One region of the Enterococcus sp. AZ128 genome, then DNA from elsewhere that is predicted to be linked to it. Evidence: a T-box and tRNA genes for the amino acid it is inferred to sense, from the RefSeq annotation. Region 1 holds a T-box; the other regions hold tRNA genes.
The links. The T-box of region 1 lies ahead of leuS (leucine--tRNA ligase). A T-box ahead of a tRNA ligase gene usually reads a tRNA of that ligase, here a tRNA-Leu.
Positions count from the first base shown of each region.

Region 2: it has a tRNA-Leu gene. The T-box ahead of leuS (leucine--tRNA ligase) is inferred to sense a tRNA for this amino acid. The anticodon was not compared.
Region 3: it has a tRNA-Leu gene. The T-box ahead of leuS (leucine--tRNA ligase) is inferred to sense a tRNA for this amino acid. The anticodon was not compared.

Region 1 covers NZ_JBIORZ010000004.1:20,576-25,299, forward strand. Annotated here, with positions in the region: gene IGI38_RS21220 (NAD(P)H-dependent flavin oxidoreductase) at 1-53, opposite strand, end outside; gene leuS (leucine--tRNA ligase) at 176-2,689, opposite strand; T-box leader at 3,034-3,229, opposite strand; gene IGI38_RS21230 (phosphatase PAP2 family protein) at 3,367-4,023, shown strand; gene IGI38_RS21235 (TIGR01212 family radical SAM protein) at 4,024-4,724, shown strand, end outside.
Region 2 covers NZ_JBIORZ010000001.1:1,442,724-1,447,447, forward strand. Annotated here, with positions in the region: gene IGI38_RS07065 (nucleotidyltransferase domain-containing protein) at 1-186, opposite strand, end outside; gene IGI38_RS07070 (gamma-glutamyl-gamma-aminobutyrate hydrolase family protein) at 201-911, opposite strand; gene nagA (N-acetylglucosamine-6-phosphate deacetylase) at 1,035-2,180, opposite strand; gene IGI38_RS07080 (helix-turn-helix domain-containing protein) at 2,258-3,082, opposite strand; tRNA gene IGI38_RS07085 (tRNA-Leu) at 3,272-3,355, opposite strand; gene IGI38_RS07090 (hypothetical protein) at 3,402-3,587, opposite strand; gene IGI38_RS07095 (hypothetical protein) at 3,649-4,254, opposite strand; gene IGI38_RS07100 (glycoside hydrolase family 13 protein) at 4,351-4,724, opposite strand, start outside.
Region 3 covers NZ_JBIORZ010000003.1:268,321-273,044, forward strand. Annotated here, with positions in the region: gene rpiA (ribose-5-phosphate isomerase RpiA) at 1-659, shown strand, start outside; gene gpmA (2,3-diphosphoglycerate-dependent phosphoglycerate mutase) at 790-1,476, shown strand; tRNA gene IGI38_RS20100 (tRNA-Leu) at 1,582-1,665, shown strand; gene IGI38_RS20105 (IS1182 family transposase) at 1,755-3,158, opposite strand; gene udk (uridine kinase) at 3,284-3,910, opposite strand; gene IGI38_RS20115 (YjjG family noncanonical pyrimidine nucleotidase) at 3,981-4,667, opposite strand; gene IGI38_RS20120 (16S rRNA pseudouridine(516) synthase) at 4,679-4,724, opposite strand, start outside.

The DNA.
Region 1 (4,724 bases):
GCTCCTTGAAAAATCGGATACTGGATACCTAGCAATTTAGTGATCGTTTCCATTGAAGTCCCTCGTTTCTTTTTTCTTCATCCTAGCATATCTAGTATGAAAGATGGGGATCAGATTTACGTCGAGAGTTGATAAAAAAAATGCCTCGCAGAAATTGCGAGACATCTTAGTTAGCTTAATTTGCTACGATATTGACTAATTTATTGGGTACTACGATTACTTTGCGCACTGTTTTTCCTTCAATATTTCGTTGGATATGCTCATCAGCCATCGCAAGTTTTTCCAACTCATCTTTAGCTAAATCCACAGCAACCATTACTTTTGAACGAACTTTACCGTTAACCTGCAAAATTACTTCAATCTCGTTTTCAACCAATGCTTCTTCATCATATGTTGGCCAAGCTACGTGAGAGATCCCGCCTTCGTGTCCCAAAATCGCCCAAAGTTCTTCTGCGATATGCGGTGCAATTGGAGCAAGTAACTGTACGAATCCTTCCACGTATTCATAAGTCAACGCTTCAGCTTTATAGGCATCATTTACAAAGACCATCAATTGTGAAATAGCCGTATTCAAATGCAGATGTTCCATATCTTCCGTTACTTTTTTAACGGTTTGGTTATAGACTTTCGTCAATGAACCATCATTGAACGTCGTAATATGATCACGCATCTTGCCATCTTCGTCAACGATCAGACGCCATACACGATCCAAGAATTTCCGTGAACCCTCCAGGCCGTTTTCACTCCAAGCGATTGACGCATCTAATGGCCCCATGAACATTTCGTACATCCGTAAAGTATCCGCACCATATTTTTCAACCACATCATCCGGATTGACGACGTTTTTCAAAGATTTACTCATTTTCGCTGGAGCTTCTTCTAATTCTTCACCCGTTTCGACGCTAAACCATTTGCCATCACGTTTTTCTACCTTATTTGTCGGTACTAGAGCGCCGCGGCTGTCACGGAAGCTTTGTCCCAAGATCATGCCTTGATTGTATAGCTTTTGGAATGGTTCATTTGTTGGCACCACACCGATGTCATACAAGAATTTATGCCAGAAACGAACATACAATAAATGTAGCACCGCATGCTCTGCTCCGCCGATATAAAGATCAACTGGCATCCAGCGTTTCAATTTATCATAATCCGCTAATGCTTCTTTATTATGCGGGTCGATAAAACGCAGGTAATACCATGAGCTACCTGCCCATTGCGGCATTGTATTGGTTTCACGACGACCCTTCTTACCCGTAATTGGGTCGACTACATTAACCCAGTCTTCGATATTGGCTAATGGTGATTCTCCCGTGCCGCTTGGTTTGATATCGGTTGTTTTCGGTAATTCCAATGGCAACTCATAATCTGGAACTAGACCAGTCGTACCATCTTCCCAATGAATTACAGGAATTGGTTCGCCCCAATAACGTTGGCGAGAGAATAACCAGTCACGCAAACGATAACTGATTTCTTTTTTACCATAGCCGTTTTCTTCCAACCAAGGAACCATTTTATCGATCGCATCTTGCTTGTTCAAACCATCCAAGAAATCGGAATTGATGTGGAGACCATCGCCAGTGAACGCTTCTTTCTCTACATCGCCGCCCTCGAGTACAGGAATAATCGGTAACCCAAATGTTTTTGCAAATTCATAATCTCGTTCGTCATGGGCAGGAACCGCCATGATAGCACCCGTTCCATATGAAGCCAACACATAATCCCCAATCCAGATCGGCATTTTTTCGCCGTTTGCAGGATTAATCGCGTAGGCTCCTGTGAAGACCCCAGTTTTTTCTTTCGCTAAATCTGTTCGATTCAATTCAGATTTTTTCGAAGCTTCATCAATATAAGCCTCTACCGCTGTTTTCTGTTCAGGTGTAGTAATTTTTTGTACCAATTCTAACTCCGGTGCCAATACCGCATAAGTCGCACCAAATAATGTATCCGGACGTGTGGTGAAGACCGTAAATGTTTCATCATTGCCTTCGATTTTGAAGCTGACATTCGCACCGATCGAACGGCCGATCCAATTCCGTTGCATTTCTTTGATACTTTCAGGCCAGTCAACTGTTTCTAGATCATCCAGCAATCGATCTGCATACGCAGTGATTTTAAGCATCCATTGACGCATTGGCTTGCGAATAACATCATAGCCGCCCCGCTCGCTCTTGCCATCGATCACTTCTTCATTAGAAATCACCGTTCCTAATTCAGGGACCCAGTTAACAGGCACTTCGGCTTCATAGGCTAAACCTTTCTCATACATTTGTTCAAAGATCCATTGTGTCCATTTATAATATTCCGGATCTGTCGTATTTAATTCACGATTCCAGTCATAACTAAATCCTAATGAGTTGATTTGACGTTTGAAAGTTTCGATATTTTTCTTAGTAAATTCAGCCGGATCATTTCCCGTATCCAACGCATATTGTTCTGCCGGCAACCCAAAAGCATCCCAACCCATCGGATGCAAAACATTGTAGCCTTGCGCCCGTTTCATCCGTGAAATCACGTCAGTTGCTGTATAACCTTCCGGGTGACCAACGTGCAATCCTTGTCCAGATGGATAAGGAAACATATCTAATGCATAAAATTTTGGTTTCTCAGGATCATCTTGGGTATTAAAAACGTTGTGCTTCGCCCAATATTTTTGCCATTTTTTTTCAATCGCCTTGTGCTCGTAACTCATGTTGCTCCTCCTAATATATGAACTTATTTTGATTACGTTAATACTATAGCTAAAGATTCTAAATTGAAACTAAAAGCCAATTTGTAGAAAATTTCTACCTATTTTTGTACGCATACTATCTAACTATACTTCTTTTACTAACAATATATCTTAAATTTTATAATACACCACACACCTTGACTCACTACGAAAAGTTGGACTAGCAGCTAATTCAAAAGAATAAAACATTTTTCCAAGAAGCGGAAAAATGGTCCTACTATCATCACGCCGATCATTCTATTAACTTGCTGAAGAAAGAAGTAGAACTGACAAAAAAAGCCCTACGAAAGCTCAAAAGGGAGCTCTCATAGGACGTTATCAACGTGGTACCACCTATTTTTATCTGCCAGATAAATGGCAGACCTCAAAAGAAATAACGGTCTTCAACCGGATCATACGATCATGCTCCAAGGTAAGTTCGAACCTTCCGCATACACGCTCACAGCACCGCGCGCTCTCTGAAATGCGTTCGTTTCTACTACTCCTCTTCTGGGCAGTAATATTCAAAGTAGTTTCATCTTAGCAGATTCCAAAATAGAATTCAATTGAATTCCCCTTAAGAAATCTTGGAAAAAATTGTACCATGACCGAAACATGATATAATATTTCTGTTTAGAAGGGATGAATCAGAGAGAATAATGAAAAATAAATCAATTTACCAATTAATCGGCAGTTTCACTTTGCTTTTTTTTGCAGCATTGTGTTACATCGTCCGTTTTTACCCGGAAACATTATCCGGTTTTGATCGCGGGGCCATCCATGCGATCCATCAACTCTATCCGCAGATGAACGGCTACTTTTTATGGGTGACAAAATTTGCTAATCCTATCACTGTTGTCATCCTATCCATTGTTTTTGTCGGTTTGTTTTATTTCAATAAACAAAAAATTACGGCACTTTGGCTAGCTTCCAGTATGGCTCTAGTTAGTGGCATCGGTAATCATCTGCTGAAGCTTTTCTTCCATCGGGCACGACCTACAATTCTGCCCCACATGGTAACGGAACACAGTTTTAGCTTTCCCAGTGGACATGCCACAGCCAGCACCTTGCTATACGGAACCTTGATTTTTGTCATGGCTTTGTTCTTTAAGGAAAAAGCATCGCGGCTGATTGCCCAGATTATTGTCGGTTTATTGATCTTTAGTATCGTAATCAGTCGGATCTATCTTGGTGTTCATTACCCCAGTGATGTTCTTGGCGGAGTCCTTTTGGGAAGCAGTTGGCTATTATTTACCTACCCCTATTACAAACAGAAAAAATTAGCTTATGATCTAAAAGCAATTAGGAGAAAATAAATGACCTTTCAATACAGTGATGATGAAACCAAACGCTATCATTCATGGAATTACGCATTGCGGCAGCAGTTTGGTGGAAAAATCTTCAAAGTTCCTGTTGATGGCGGTTTTGATTGCCCCAATCGTGATGGAACAGTCGCACATGGCGGCTGTACCTTTTGCAGTGTCTCTGGTTCCGGCGATATGATCGTCGCACCAAGTGATCCATTGCCCCAGCAATTCCAGAAGGAAATCGATATGATGCATCAAAAATGGTCTCATGTGGAACAATACATCGTCTATTTCCAAAACTTTACTAACACCCATGCACCAGTAGAAGTAATTCGTGAACGATTTGAACAAGTCGTCAACCTTCCTGGTGTCGTTGGATTGTCTGTCGGCACTCGACCAGATTGTCTGCCGCCAGATGTCGTAGACTATTTAGCCGAGCTCAACCAACGACTGTATCTGTGGGTAGAGCTAGGGTTGCAAACAACCTATGAGTCTACAAGTGATAAAATCAATCGAGCTCATGATTATTCAACTTACACCGATGCTGTGGCCCGCCTGCGTAAACATGATATCAACGCCTGTACGCACTTGATTAACGGACTTCCTGGGGAATCGTTAGAAATGATGCGTGAAAATGTTCGCCGGACGATTTTAGACTCTGATGTGCAAGGAATCAAGCTGCATCTGTTGCATTTAATGCGCAATACAAA
Region 2 (4,724 bases), on a different contig from region 1:
TTTCTCGAACGCTGCGTCAAAGTCAATATCCACATCGCTATGTTCTCTAGTTTGTTTTCCAATAAGAACATCGATTCCCCAACCACCTTCAACCCAATATCGAATATCTAAATCTGTTAACAGATCGATGATCCTAAGAAAGTTTTCTTTATTAACGGAGCTAATTTTCCCAGATTCTAATTTCATTCATTTTTCTCCTTTTAAGTATTATCCAAACAAGCAGAATAAAATGCCCGGATTATTGCCTGATTTTCTGGTGTCGCTGCCTTGAAAAACTCAGGATGCCATTGAACGCCTAAAACAAACTTAGCTGCAGGCAAAGTAATACCTTCAACTAATCCATCCGTCGAAACTGCGGTTGACTCCAGCCCCTCACCCAGATTCTTGATTGCTTGGTGATGGTAGCTGTTCACTCCTAGTTTAGCTTGTCCTAAAATACGATGAAGCAGACTATTTTCAATCAAATCAACTTCATGTTGAATCTTGTCATAGGGCGGGGTCATCTGATGAACTATTGCTGTAGCGTATTCGCTTGATAGATCTTGATAGAGGGTTCCTCCATATAATACGTTCAATAATTGTACCCCTCGGCAAATAGCCAACAACGGCTTGTCTCTTGCAATTACTTCACGCACAAGATAACTTTCCATTTCATCGCGCACCTGACATTGGTTGCCGCATTCTTCCCGTTTTTCTTCATTGTACAAAGAAGGATCAATATCTTGCCCGCCAGTAAACAAAAAACCATCGCAATCTGTTAGAAAAGGCGTCAATGTTTCTTTTCTACTGGTTAGAGGTAAAATCAACGGAACCCCGCCATTTTCTTCAATTAATTTCAAATACCCCGGCAACATCCAGATACTTTCTCGTTCATCATCATATAGCGGAATAACACCGATTATTGGTTTCATAATGTACCCCATTTCAGTTTTTTTCAAAATAAAAAGTTTTAACGAAAATTTTACCATAAAAAGGTTCTCAATAACAAAAAAACTCGATCAAAAAAATGATCGAGTTTAATAATGACGATTCAATTAAGCGTGGTAGCGTTCTACGCCATCAAGATAAGTAGCTACTAGATCCATGCTAGGGTCTAAGACAATAAAGTCAGCCGCACGACCTTCAGCGATCATTCCACATTTATCATCAATCTTACAGCTGACAGCTGGTACGTAGGACGCCATCATAACTGCTTGTTCAGGTGTTGCGATATTCCAATCAACAACATTTTTGATTGCTTCTTTTAATTTCAAGATACTTCCAGCCAGGTTACCTGAGTCTAGACGAGCTGTTCCTTCTGCAACGACTACGGGGAATTCGCCCAAATTGTAGTTGCCATCAGGCATACCACCAGCCATCATACAGTCAGTAATCAAAGCCACGTGATCATGTCCTGCTTTTTCCATCAACACTTCAGCCGCTTGCGGATGCACATGATGACCGTCACAAATTAATTCGGAGAAGACATGCTGCAACGCCAACAAAGCTCCGACCATTCCAGGTTCGCGGTGATTAAATCCACGCATTCCATTGTAAGCATGTACGAAGACACTCGCACCTGCTTCAACTGCTTCTTGCGCTTCTTCTAAAGTTGCGTTGGAATGCCCTAACGAAACAACTACACCTTCATCAGTCACTGTTTTAACAAACTCTTTGACCCCTTTACGTTCAGGAGCCAATGCAATTTTCTTAATCAAACCGCCTGAAGCTTCTTGCCATTCATGGAAGGTATCCAAATCTGGATCACCGAAATAACTAGGATTTTGAGCCCCTTTATGTTCTTCTGTGAAGAATGGACCTTCAAAGTAAATTCCTTGAATTTTAGCACCATCAACATCTTTGGAAACTTTTCCAATTGTTTCAGCAACATCTTTTAACCGTTCTTTTGAAGACGTTAATGTTGTTGGCAAGAAACTTGTGACACCACATGATAATAAGCCTTCAGACATCACTTTGATTCCTTCAGCATCATTATCCATAACATCATGATTTTTATACCCATGGATATGAGTATCAACTAAACCAGGAGCGATCCATTTTCCACTTTGGTCGATGATCTCAGCACCTTCTGGTTTTTCTTTCGTATATGTTCCAAAAATGCCATCAGTGACATCTAAATAACCTGCGCCTTTAACACCAGAGTTTAGAAAGAATTTGTCAGCGTAAATAAATGTTTTCATTTTGAGCTCTCCCTTTTTTCTTAGTACCTTAAAGTTACTCCTGAAAGGATAATAAGTCAAGAATGGTGTAGACCATTCTATAAATCTTTTATCTTTTCTAAGGCGCGTACCATTTTCCGATAATTTATCACTAAATGAAGTTCATCACGAGCCTCCAGCATAAGGATCTTCAATTCCAAAAGCTCTCTCAACTTGTAGTAACTGCATTGTTGACGATTCCATTTTAGCCCCATATCCACGACCTTCTCTGCTAAATCCAAACGCTCGTGCTTAACTAAAAAAGTTCCATAATTAACAAAAAGATTACTCAATTCGCTTCGTTCTGAATAGTCAGCCATCATCGTTTGAAATAGCTCAAAGCTTTGGTTGTAGTAATTTTGCGCTTCGTTCACTCTGCCTAAAACAGAGTTCATCTTACCAGCCAGACTTAAAAGTAAGATCCGACTATCAAAATAGCCATCATATTTTTTCGAAACACAGATTGATAGTCCCTGTTCTATTTTTTCTAAAGCCGCTTCTGGGTTCTTGTCGATAAAATAGGCGCAGACGCCCTTAAAAAAGCAGGCCAACTGGCGATCCTTATCAAGATGCGTGATTTGACGCTCATCTAAATAGTCTAAGGTGGTTCGAATCTCTAAATATTTTCCGATTCGCAAATACATAAACATCTTATTGAAATATTTTCGCAGGAACAGTTCTTCTGGTAAAAAATCAAGCATCAGTTGGTCAATCGTAATCCCTAATCGATGACAAAGTTGCTGGATCACAAAAATATTGGGAATCTCTTCATTATTTTCAATCCGACTCAAGACACTTTGAGAACAAATTCCTTGAGAAAGATCTTTCTGTGTCATGCCATGTTCTTTTCTGAACTCTTTTAAGACTTGACCAATCGCTTCCATTACCGCTTCCTCCAAAATATGCAAATTCACATTTCAATAAGTTAATTTTAGCTGATGACTAATAGACAAGCAAATCTTGTGATCGAAATACACAAAAGGATTGCTTAAAAATGAAAATAAACAATTGTCTAATCATTTAATCCTGATTTTCTTACAAAAAAAGAATGTACCAAGATTGGTACATCCTAATGCGGCGAATGGGACTCGAACCCACACGAGATTGCTCTCACATGATCCTTAGTCATGCTTGTCTGCCAATTCCAACACCACCGCAGAATCCTTTTTCATGATAGCGAGCTAAAATGAAAAAGTCAATAGCCTAAACGATTGATGTATCGTAGACATAAGTAATATTTCCCTTTAATCCAGCGATACCTCGGAAAAATTTTTTATCCTCTTGTTTACTCCATACTTCGCGAAACAAAAAAAACTCATCTCGCTTCACTTCGAAAGTATCAATTTCTCCTGCTCGTAATTGACGAATCTTTTCCTCAAATGGATTCATATTCCCTGTTCTCTCCTATCATCGCAAAACAACAGAAGGATGCCAATCGGCTCCTTCTGCCTTAATCATGAAAATATTTGCTATTTTCAATACTTGAATTCTCTTCTTCCATGATACCTCGTAGTGAACGATCTAACCGTTGACGCGAATTTTTTCTTTCGATCGCCGGTTGCTGCTGTTCATTTTCCGAAGCAAATAGAATGTAGGATTGACGTGATTTTTCCATTCTTTGCATCAATTCTCGTGGTGAGACTGCATCGGCCGGTTCATCGGGAATTAATGAAGAGGGCACAAATTTAGGTGCAAAAGGTGTAGCACTGCGGCCATTTCGCGTATTAAAAGAAGCTTTAGGCTGCGTCGTTTCTTTTGGTTTGCGCTCTTCAAATAAGTTCGCTTTTTTCGATTCTTTTCGTTCTCCATAGTACGTTGGCAAATTCGCTTTATGGTGATCTAGCTCTCTGCGCGGTTCTTCATCTAGATTAACACGTCTTGTTCGTTTGTTTTTCGGCATCGGGCGTTCAAAGATATCTTTTGCCTCCAAACGATAACTTGTAATCAAGTCATCCTGTCCATCAAACAAGACACGTTGATTGATTTGTACTAATTTAACACCTGCTTCATCATCAAAAGCAGGAAAACGGCTCTTTTTTCTGCTGTACGTTTGCATAAAATCATCCTCATCGTTCTGATATAGCATAGTTTAGCATAAATGCTGAAAAAATGCTTTTAATTTTCTAAGCAGTAAGCAAACAAAACAGATAAGTTAATTTGAATCATACATGAATAAGCTGCCTTTTGGAGCCAATGTCTCGCCTTCCAAAATACGCTCTAAAACCGCGTATTCTCCCTGATAAGCACGAGGACTTGATAATTCTCCGACATTTAATAGTTGTTCTTGATCAGATAGGTTGAGCGCGTAAATCACGTAAGCATTCTCTGTATAACGAATGATCCCAAAAATTTGTTGGGCTTGAGAGTAAAATGGGAAAAACTGACCATTTTTCATAACATCATATTTCTTTCTGCGTTCGATCCACTTCTGACAGTTTTTAAACAAGCGAGGATCAATCGATTTCCAAGGGAAGAATTTGCGATTATCAGGATCTTTACCGCCAGTCAAGCCAGCCTCGTCACCGT
Region 3 (4,724 bases), on a different contig from region 1:
GGATCGAAGCAGCAAAATTTGTCAAAGATGGAATGGTCGTTGGATTGGGGACTGGATCAACAGCCTATTATTTAGTGAAGGAATTAGGTCGTCGGGTGAATGAAGAAGGTCTGGATATCACGGGTGTCGTCACTTCTTCTAAAACAGAAGAACAAGCAAAAGAGTTAGGCATTCCGTTAAAAGCGATTGATGAAGTAGAATCAGTGGACCTCACGATTGATGGTGCAGATGAAATTAGTGATGACTTTCAGGGAATTAAAGGCGGCGGCGCAGCTCTGCTTTTTGAAAAAGTTGTCGCAACTTATTCAAAAGACTGTATTTGGATCGTAGATGAAAGCAAGATGGTCAACAAACTAGGCAAATTCCCTTTGCCCGTTGAGGTTGTTCCTTTTGGCAGCCATAATGTCTTTCGTCTTTTTGAATCCAAAGGTTATAACCCAACTTGGCGCATGAACGAAGCCAACGAACTTTTAACAACAGATGGCGGTCATTACATTATTGACCTGCATTTAGAGGTGATTGAAGATCCCCACACATTGGCTGCAGAATTAGATGCTTGTGTTGGCGTGGTTGAACACGGACTGTTCATCGATATGATTTCGCGTGTCATCGTTGGTACTTCTGAAGGACCAAAAACCTTAGAGGTTCCTGCAAAATAATTTCATAAAATTCCCTTTAAAGCACGTGAATGGATAAAAAACACGCTCAATTTAATGGAAATCCCGGCAGAAACATTGTACAATGAATCAGGAATTGAAAATTTCAGAAATTTCAAAAGGAGAGAATGATATGCCAAAATTAGTTTTTTCTCGTCACGGCTTGAGTGAATGGAACAAATTGAACCAATTTACAGGCTGGGCAGACGTTGATTTGGCTCCAGAAGGTGTCGAAGAAGCAAAAGAAGGCGGCCGTAAAATTAAAGAAGCAGGAATTGAATTTGATGTTGCTTACACATCTGTTTTGACTCGTGCAATCAAAACTTGTGACTTTATCTTAGAATACTCTGATCAACTTTGGGTACCTACTATTAAATCTTGGCGTTTAAATGAACGTCATTATGGTAAATTGCAAGGATTGAACAAAAAAGAAACCGCTGAAAAATATGGTGATGAACAAGTTCATATCTGGCGCCGTTCATACGACGTATTGCCTCCATTAATGGAAGCAACTGACGAAGGTTCAGCAGCTCAAGATCGTCGTTATGCAATGCTAGACCCACGCGATATCCCTGGCGGCGAAAACTTAAAAGTTACTTTAGAACGTGCATTACCTTTCTGGCAAGACGAAATCGCTCCTGCTTTGAAAGACGGAAAAACTGTTTTAGTAGCTGCACATGGTAATTCTCTACGTGCATTAGCTAAACACATCGAAGGTATTTCTGATGAAGATATCATGGACTTAGAAATCCCAACAGGTCAACCACTAGTTTACGACTTGAACGATGACTTAACCGTCGCTAAAAAATACTACTTATAAAATATTTCCCGGCTCAGCTTTGAGCCGGGATTTTTTTATGCTATTCTGCAGCATCAACACTGCCACAATTATTATTTTGTGCTAAAATGAATAAGTAGTTTTTTTGTGGTCGTGGCGGAATTGGCAGACGCGCTAGCTTCAGGCGCTAGTGGTAGCAATACCGTGGAAGTTCGAGTCTTCTCGGCCGCATCAATAATTGTTAAAAAGAGCAAGACAGAAAATTCTCTGTCTTGCTCTCAGACTGTAGACAAAAGACGTCCCAAACTCTTGATTTGAGTTTAGGCCGTCTTTTTATCTGATTTCTTACGAAATTCAGAACAAAAAAATAAAGGCTCTTTGCCTTTCCATAACCAAGTGGCCAATTTCTTTAAATTCATTGCAGCAAACACTAGCATCGTATGCGTCGCAACTTTTTCCAAGCCTCGATACTTGGTCCAACGCATTCCATGCTTTTCTTTTGCATCCGCAAATATTCGTTCAATCGTTTCTTTTCGTTTTCTGTAAATGGCTTTATTCAAGTCTGTCAGACGAAGATGCTCTATCTCATCCATCAAAGCTCCCCAAACATGTCTTGTGATGACTCGTTGATGATTCTTACTTTTGGTACATTGTTTTAGTAAAGGACAGTGGACACATTCTTTTGGATTAGATTTGTATTCTCGGTAGCCTTCTCGAGTAACCGTTGAAAAATTGAGCATTTGATCCTGCGGACAAATATAACAATCAAAATACTCGTCGTAGAGAAACTTATTTTTTAATAACAGGTCCTTTTTCCCTTTGGACCTTGAATAAGGCAAACAAGGCCGAAGGTTCAAATGAGTCAAAAAGTGAACAAACTTTGGTGTCTTATAGCCGGCATCCGCAACCACTCGTTTGATTTCTGGAAAAAGTCTCTTCGATTGTTTGACGAGTTGAAACGCGACTTGACTGTCATGAATATTTCCTGGAGTCACGATTGTGCTGAGAACAAATCCGTTGTCGTCGCATGAGGTATGGGCAGAATAAGCAAATTGTTTTTCTCGTTCGCCTTTGACGTAGTAGCCGCTTTCCGGGTCAGCCTTACTTATTTTTCTTTCTTTCAGCTTCACTTCCTTTTCTAAGTCCAAAGTAAAAGGGCGTTTTCCGGCTTCGATTCGTTGGCGATTGATTTCATCTTCTAGTTCATCCTGATAGGCTTTCGCTTCATCATGCGTCATTTCTTTCGTAAACCTATGTTTATTGGCATTGGCTTTGATGTGAGTCGAATCAAGATACAAATTATCTTCTGTTACAAAACCGGCTTTAATTGCTTGTTCCAAAATATAAGCAAAAATATCCTCAAACAGTGTCGTTTCTCTAAACCGGCGTACGTAATTTTTTCCAAAGGTTGAAAAATGGGGGATTTTCTCTTCGAAAGAATAACCTAAAAACCAGCGATAAGCGACATTGGTGTCGACTTCCTTGATGGTTTGTCGCATGGAACGGATGCCGAATAAATATTGGATAAACACTAATTTGATCAGAATCACCGGATCAATACTTGGCCTACCTAAATCGGAGTAAGTGGCTTCGACGATTGGATAAATAAATTCAAAATCAAGCGAGGCGTCAATCTTTCGAACGAGGTGGTCTTGAGGGACCAGGTCATCAATCGTGAGCATCGCGAATTGATTTCTGCCGTTCGTATTTTTTTTAGACATCATAAATACCACTCCTTGTATTCGGTTTCATAAATCTATTATAAAAGAAAAGACTGTAGACAGCATCCATAAAGTGGACTTTGTCTACAGTCTGAGAGCAAGACAGAAAATTCTCTGTCTTGCTCTTTTTATTCATGATTCAAAAAACTTGCTACTTTAGTCGCAATCAAATCAATTGCTACATGATTTTCGCCGCCTTCTGGCACGATAATATCTGCGTAACGCTTCGTCGGTTCAATAAATTGATGATACATCGGTTTGACTACCGTCAAGTATTGATCAATGACTGACTCTAAGGTGCGGCCACGCTCATTCATATCACGTTTGATGCGACGAATGATCCGAATATCGTCATCAGTGTCCACATAAATTTTTATGTCCATCAAATCGCGTAACCGTTCATCCTCTAAGATCAAGATACCTTCTAAAATGATAACCTCTTTCGGTTCTTGCACATAGACCTCTTCGCTGCGCGTATGCTTCACATAATCATAAATCGGTACTTCTACCGATTGGTATTTTGTTAACTCTTTTAAATGCTCGATCAGTAAATCTGTGTCAAACGCAAACGGATGATCATAATTTGTTTCCAACCGTTCTTCAAAGCTGATACCGCTTTGGTCTTTATAATAAGAATCGTGCTCCAACATCATAATTGAATGATCAGGAAACCGATTGTAGATCGCGCGGCTGACACTCGTTTTTCCACTTCCTGAACCGCCCGTTACACCAATAATGATCGGCTTGTTTTTCATGCAACCAAAACCTCTTTCGTTTTTCATTAGTCCTATTATAGCGAAACATCGTCAAATTACTATCAAAAACTTAAAATTCTTCTAAAATCTGATAGAGGTCGGTTAATTCTTTGATCTGAAATGTTGGTTTGATTTCCTTTGATTCCTTTTCTTGCGGATTCATCCAGATTGTATCGATGCCGGCAATTTGGCCTCCCTTGATATCCGAAGTCAAAGAATCACCGATGATCACGGTCTTTTCTTTGTCCAAACGCGGAATCTCTGCGAAGACAATATCAAAGAATTCTTTCATCGGTTTGTGAACACCCATTTCTTCAGAAATAAAGAATTTTTTGAAATAAGGAGCCAACCCCGATTTCGTCAGACGTTGATGCTGCGTTGCGGAAACTCCGTTAGTAACCACATAAAGTTCTTTTTTTTGACTTAGATTTTCTACTACCTCTAAACTATGTGAGATCAACTGATGCCCCTGATTCAAATAATGACGATAGCGTGCTTCTGTTTCTGGCCCATCAACTTCTCGCTCATATTCTTCAAAAAACAACCGAAAGCGATTATTTAACAGTTCTTGGCGCGACAGCAATCCTGCTTCATGATCGCGCCAAAACCCTTGATTCATTTTTTTATAATGGTTTTTTACTTCCAAGGAGGGTTCTACTCCCATATCTTGAAACAACCAGCTCAGAGCTTGTTCTTCTGCTGCTTTAAAATCCAGTAAAGTATCATCAATATCAAATAAAACTGTTTCGTATCCCATTTTCAAACCTTCTATCTAAAATATTTTTTTAATTGTTGGAGTTCAGTAATAGTCAGT